2 regions of the Bacillus sp. JST-5 genome follow, and region 1 is predicted to be linked to the other one. Evidence: predicted binding sites of a transcription regulator. Region 1 holds the regulator's gene; the other holds the start of a gene.

Region 1 (3,431 bases):
GGTGAAAACAAAGTGAAAGTACTAGCATGGTATGATAATGAATGGGGTTACTCTTGCAGAGTTGTTGATTTAGTTAATATCGTTGCAAAAGAATTACTTTCAAAGGTGAAAGTGGAATCTGTTTAATGAACGTAAATCCCCGGGAAAGCCTGGGGATTTTTTATGAGTTTTTGAATAAATCGATTTTTTATAGTTAATATTCTTTTCATTTTTTATTTTTCAAGAAGTACTATATATAGTGAATAAAAAAACGCTAACTTACATGCTGTGATTTACTTTCATATAATAAATATATGGCAATCGCTTCGATAATTGAAAAATATGTCGTATTCTATTGCAAAAAAAATATAAACAAAGTATACTAATTTTCGTGAACTTTTATAAACTGTCAGTAATAATAACTACTTAAAGGGTTAGGACCTCTTAGGACTAACTTTCCCCCGTGGTAGTTATTCATTGATAGTATCATTCACTTTTTCATTATTAGTAAAAAATATGTAAGGGGGAAACCAATATGGAAACTATGGGTCGTCATGTTATTTCAGAGCTTTGGGGATGTAACTTCGACAAATTGAACAGCATGGAATCAATTGAAAAAATTTTTGTTGAGGCTGCTTTAAAGTCTGGTGCAGAAATTCGTGAAGTAGCGTTTCACAAATTTGCTCCTCAAGGTGTAAGTGGTGTAGTTATTATTTCTGAATCACATTTAACGATTCACAGCTTTCCGGAGCATGGTTATGCAAGTATAGACGTTTATACTTGCGGTAATTTAGATCCAAATGTGGCGGCAGATTACATTGCTAATGCTCTTGGTGCTAAAAAAATTGAAACAATCGAAATTCCTCGTGGAATGGGATCTGTTCAAGTTAAAAAACAAGAAGTCATTTCACTTTAATAGGAAAAAACGCGGAGATGTACAACTCGTGCATCTCTTTTTTAATTCCCTAAAATATCCAAACCATTTTTTAATACTTTATTTTCCCTTGATTCATTAGTAAAATAATGATATATAGATTTGATTAATCAGAAATTATTATGATCGGAGCTGTCTAATCGATGAGATGTCCGTCTTGCCAATATATTGGATCAAGGGTACTAGATTCAAGACCTGTCGAAGATAGTAAATCAATACGTAGAAGACGAGAATGCGAAAAATGTAGCTATCGCTTCACAACTTTTGAAAAAGTTGAGGAAATTCCTCTTATTGTTGTAAAAAAAGAAGGAACACGTGAAGAATTTAGTCGTGAAAAGATTTTACGTGGTTTAATTAAGGCATGTGAAAAACGTCCAGTTTCTTTAGAACAACTAGAACAAATTGCCGATGAAGTAGAAAAAGAGCTTCGAAACATAGGAGTATCTGAAATTAAAAGTGACAGTATTGGTGAAATGGTGATGGACAAGTTAGCAAAAGTTGACGAAGTAGCTTACGTTCGCTTTGCTTCCGTGTATCGACAGTTCAAAGATATAAATGTATTTATAGAAGAGCTTAAAGACTTAATTACGAAGCAAAAATAAATAAGCAATCCTTTAAGCGCCTGAAGCATTTTAGGTTGACCACCATTCGGGATAAGATCCTAAAATGTCGGAGCGCTTTTCATATTTAGGAATGAATAAGAAAGGTTTGAATGATAATGGTACAACATTGGACAGAAGTCGTACCTGGAGATCGTTATATCGTAACGATGGACGGTTTTTTTCATGATCTTGATCGGAAAGTATTATCCTATTTATATCAACCGCTTATTGGGCCGGTATGTCTTAGTTTATATATCACATTATCTAGCCAAGTGGAAGAAAATCGGCTATGGTCAGAACCTTCACTCCATTATCATTTAATGAGTTTATTAGGACTAAGTCTTCAAGAAATATATGATGCCAGACTAAAACTGGAAGCGATTGGACTTTTAAAAACGTATGTGAAACAAGAAGATGATTCAAAACAATATGTATATTATTTGCAACCGCCTCTCTCACCGAAACAATTTTTTTCCGATAGTATGTTAAATATTTTTTTATATAAAAAGATTGGGAATCAGTTGTATCGTCGTTTGAAACAATTTTTCGCCGATCGACCATTTCAAGTTGAAGAATATGAAAATGTGACGAGAGAGTTTCAACAAGTTTTTACTTCCAGTTCTATGATGACAGAAAGTCAAGACAAAGATCTGTTTAACCATATTGGAAGTCGTTTTATTGAGAAACCTGAAGCTGAAACGATTACTGTTTTCCCAGAAACGTTTAATTTTGATCTATTTTTAGCAGGTTTAAGCGACCATATTATTCCAAAAAGTGCGATTACTCCAACTGTGAAAGATGCGATTCTCAAATTAGCGTTTCTTTACGGGATTGATCATATCCAAATGAAAAATATTGTTTTTACCGTTATTAACGAAAAAGATGAAATTGATATTGAACAATTGAGAAAAACAGCACGCGACTGGTACCAGTTAGAACGTTCTGAAGAATTACCAATGCTCATTGACCGGACCCAACCGAGGACCTTATTGTCTGAAAATGTTTCAAATGATCCAAAAGAAGTACGTCTCATTCAATATTTAGAAACTGTCAGTCCGAGACAAGTATTAAAGGACATCTCTAATGGGGCTGAACCTTCAAAAGCAGATCTTCAACTCATTGAAGAAATTATGTTCCAACAAAAATTGCCACCTGGTGTTACAAATGTTCTCATTCAATATGTTTTATTGAAAACAGATATGAAACTTCATAAAAGCTACGTTCAAAAAATCGCCAGTCATTGGGCACGGAAAAAAATAAAAACGGTGCAAGAGGCTATGAACTTAGCAAAAAAAGAGCACCGACAATATATGGAGTGGGCAAACCAAAAAAATAAACCTTCATCAAAGGTGGCTAAACCGATTCGCTCAGAAAAAGTTCCTGAGTGGTTTAAAGAAGATGAATTTCGGCAAACGGCAAAATCAAATGAGTCAACTGATGAGACATTTGATTTTGAAGAAGAAAAACGGAAAATGGAAGAGCGCTTAAAGAAATATAAAAAATAGGAGATGATTCCCTTGGAGAAAATTGGTGTAACGATTCAAAAGTTATCCAACAGTGAGGGATTTCTTGCCCGATATGAAAAAATGAAAATGGAAATATTGCAAAATGAAGAGGTTCGGCTATTTTTGAAAAAACATTCTAGTCAAATTACATCAGAAATACTTGATCGTAGTTTAACGAAACTTTATGAATATATTACACAATCGAAGAACTGCTCTCAGTGCAATAGTCTTGGAGAATGTCAAAATATTATTCAAGGTTATGAGCCAAAGCTTGTTTTTTTAAATAATCGAATTGATATTCAATATTCACCATGTGCAAAGAAAATTGCTGAAGATGAAAAAAATAAAGCAAGTAAACGAATCACTTGTTTGCACATTTCTAAAGAGATGATGGAAGCTTCTTTAAGTGAA
Region 2 (3,431 bases), on a different contig from region 1:
TAAATCCGCCTTTTAACTGGTACAACTCTTTATATCCTTTACGGTAAAGCATTAATGCCGCTCTAGAACTTCTCGCTCCACCTTGACAATATAAATAAACAGGCTTATCAGGACGAATTTCTTTCATCCTTATTTTAAATTGAGATAGCGGAATATTTCTTGCACCTAAAATGTGTCCGCCTTCAAATTCATTCGGTTCTCTTACGTCAATTAATTGAGCTTTACGATAGCCTTTAATAAATTCTTCTTGGGTCAATACTTTTACATTTTTCTTTCGTATGTACCATGTGTAAGCATAATAAATAATAAGGGCAATTATAATCAGTAATGCAATATATTTTCCCATATTGAGTACTCCTTTCCGCTTGCTAAGACAATATTTATTATATAGTTGATAGGAAAAAAGAGCAAAGGAAATTGTATAGTTTTCTATTTTTATATGGAAGGTGTTATCCTTTATTTTTTTTGCTAATTTTGCTAGAATGAGTAAATGCAAATGATAGAAAAAAGGTGTTAAACATGAAAAAAGAAATTTGGAATTTTATTGATAGCGGTTTTTGTTCACCTTCTTTTAATATGGCGTTAGATGAAGCTCTCTTATTATGGCATAGTGAAGGTCAAATTGGCCCGACAATCCGCTTTTACGGTTGGTCTCCTCCAAGTCTTTCCATAGGTTATTTTCAAAAAGTGGATCGAGAAATTGATATGGAAGCAGTTAAACGATTGGGATTAGGATTTGTTAGAAGACCAACAGGAGGTCGAGGTGTCCTTCATGAACATGAACTTACATACAGTGTGATTGTTACAGAGGAGCATCCGAAAATGCCAGCATCCGTAACGGAAGCATATCGAGTGATTTCTACGGGCATTTTAGAAGGATTTCGAAACTTAGGATTGGATGCTTATTTCGCTGTACCGAAAACAGAGGAAGAAAGGGAGGTTCTAAAAAATCCACGTTCTTCTGTATGTTTTGATGCTCCAAGCTGGTATGAACTAGTTGTAGAAGGAAGAAAAGTTGCTGGAAGTGCACAAACGCGTCAAAAAGGTGTGATCCTTCAACACGGTTCTATCCTATTGGATATTGATGAGGATAAACTATTCTCTTTATTCAAATATCCAAATGAGAGAGTAAAAGAAAGAATGAAACAGTCATTCAAAAATAAAGCTGTAGCAATCAACGAATTAAAAAATGAAAACGTTACGTTTGATCAGGCAAAACAGGCATTTAAAAAAGGTTTTGAAACAGGCTTAGAAATTGAGTTAAAACCGTTAGAATTGACGAAAGAACAATTATCGTTCGTACATTCCATAGCGAAAAACCGCTATGAAAATGAGGAATGGAATTTTTCAAGATAAAAGATATCGTTGTTTTCAAAGTCAATCATTTGACTATGAAAACAGCGTTTTTTTTGTAAGTCAAAAAATTTTTTCAGAAAATAGGCGGAAATACGCTTGACAAACTTCGACGAATATGCCTAAAAACACAATATATTGATATTGATAAAAATTAATGACACTATATATTGATTTTCGTTAGGACATATGATAAGTTTAAACTAATTTAATAGACACCATGGATATTTCTTCTAATAGTAATAGAAAAGGGAGATGTTTGTATGTCAATGATTATTAAGGAGATGGAGAAACCAAAACTGAATATCGAACAATTGAATGAAGCGATTCGTTTATTTCCACAAGTCCATCCGATTACCCCGGATATGAAATTATCCTTCAAAGGTGTCTCAAGACTTGTGATGATTGATCGTTATTCCTTTAAAGATACAGAAAAAATTACGTTAACAAAAGGTGATTTAGTTGTCTTAACAATAAAGGAAGATCCTAAATTTCCAGCAAGAGGTTTAGGGTACATACTTGATATAGATAGACAAAATAATAAAGCAAAAGTTTTCATTGAGGAAGAGTATCGAGGAGTTCTCGATCATAAGGAAGAAATCGAATCGGGAATTATTGTACGCTCACTCGATGTCATTGAGAAACCGTTGGAAGTCTATTACGAACAAATTGCTAAACGAAATGCTAAAGGTTTATCAGATGTTGAGAAAACGGAAGAAAAACGGAAAGAATGGTTTGGAAAATTTTACCAAGAACTTTCTGAACTCAATTTTGTACCGGCAGGGCGTGTTTTATATGGAGCAGGAGCTGGTACGGAAGTTACGTATTTCAATTGTTACGTAATGCCATTTGTTAAAGATTCAAGAGAGGGGATTTCTGAACACCGAAAACAAGTGATGGAAATTATGAGCCGCGGCGGTGGTGTTGGTACCAATGGTTCGACATTACGTCCACGAAATGCTTTAGCCAAAGGAGTTAATGGAAAGTCTTCTGGTTCGGTTTCTTGGCTGGATGATATCGCAAAACTTACACACTTAGTTGAACAAGGTGGATCTAGAAGAGGAGCACAAATGATCATGCTAGCGGTGTGGCATCCAGATATTATCGAGTTCATCATTTCAAAAATGCAAAATCCTCGCATCTTAAGATTTTTAATTGAGAATACAAATGATGAGCAAATTAAAAAAGCCGCGGAAGAAAAATTAAAATTTACTCCTCTAACAGAAACAGAAAAAGCGATGTACCAAGGAATTATTAACTACAAAAATATTCCAGGATACGGCGGTTTTAGCGAAGAAATTATTAAAGAAGCAGAAGATAAACTAAGAACCGGTGGAACATATTCGGTTCATAATCCTGAATTTTTAACGGGTGCGAATATATCGGTATGTTTAACAAAAGAATTCATGGATGCGGTTGAAAAAGATGGAGAATTCGAATTGAAGTTTCCAGACATTGAATCGTATACGGAAGAAGAAATGGATTATTACAACGAACATTGGCATGAAGTTGGGGATGTTCGTGAGTGGGAGAAATTAGGGTACCGTGTGAAAACATATCGTAAAATTAAAGCAAAAGAACTTTGGAATTTAATTAATATTTGTGCAACCTATTCTGCAGAGCCAGGAATTTTCTTTATTGACAATGCTAATGACATGACCAATGCGAAAGCTTACGGTCAAAAAGTCGTTGCGACAAATCCGTGTGGCGAACAACCGTTAGCCCCGTATTCCGTATGTAACTTAGCGGCTATCAATTTAGCAAAAATGGTCGATCGCAAAACAAAAACCGTTGATTTTGAAAAATTAAAAAGAACGGTTGAAATTGGAGTTCGCATGCAAGATAACGTTATTGATGCAACACCTTATTTCTTAAAAGAAAATAAAAGACAAGCCCTAGGAGAACGCCGTGTAGGTTTAGGAGTTATGGGATTACATGACCTGCTCATATATTGTGAAACAGAATATGGTTCAGAAGAAGGAAACAAACTAATTGACCAATTGTTTGAGGTTATTGCTACTACTGCTTATCGTACGTCTATTGAGTTGGCAAAAGAAAAAGGAAGCTTCCCGTTTTTA

Evidence for each region. The regulator NrdR, encoded in region 1, represses ribonucleotide reductase genes. The targets are predictions, from matches to a motif close to AACACNATATATNGTGTT.
Region 2: a site for NrdR is predicted at 1,513-1,530, ahead of AC3ASS_RS01100 (vitamin B12-dependent ribonucleotide reductase). Genes of this name have one in related genera too.

The regions. Positions count from the first base shown of each region.
Region 1 covers NZ_JBYLHW010000005.1:28,880-32,310, reverse strand. The annotation lists gene AC3ASS_RS02500 (glyceraldehyde-3-phosphate dehydrogenase) at 1-126, shown strand, start outside; gene speD (adenosylmethionine decarboxylase) at 515-895, shown strand; gene nrdR (transcriptional regulator NrdR) at 1,057-1,515, shown strand; gene AC3ASS_RS02485 (replication initiation and membrane attachment family protein) at 1,632-3,020, shown strand; gene dnaI (primosomal protein DnaI) at 3,033-3,431, shown strand, end outside.
Region 2 covers NZ_JBYLHW010000002.1:75,856-79,286, reverse strand. The annotation lists gene AC3ASS_RS01110 (rhodanese-like domain-containing protein) at 1-346, opposite strand, end outside; gene AC3ASS_RS01105 (lipoate--protein ligase family protein) at 520-1,356, shown strand; gene AC3ASS_RS01100 (vitamin B12-dependent ribonucleotide reductase) at 1,623-3,431, shown strand, end outside.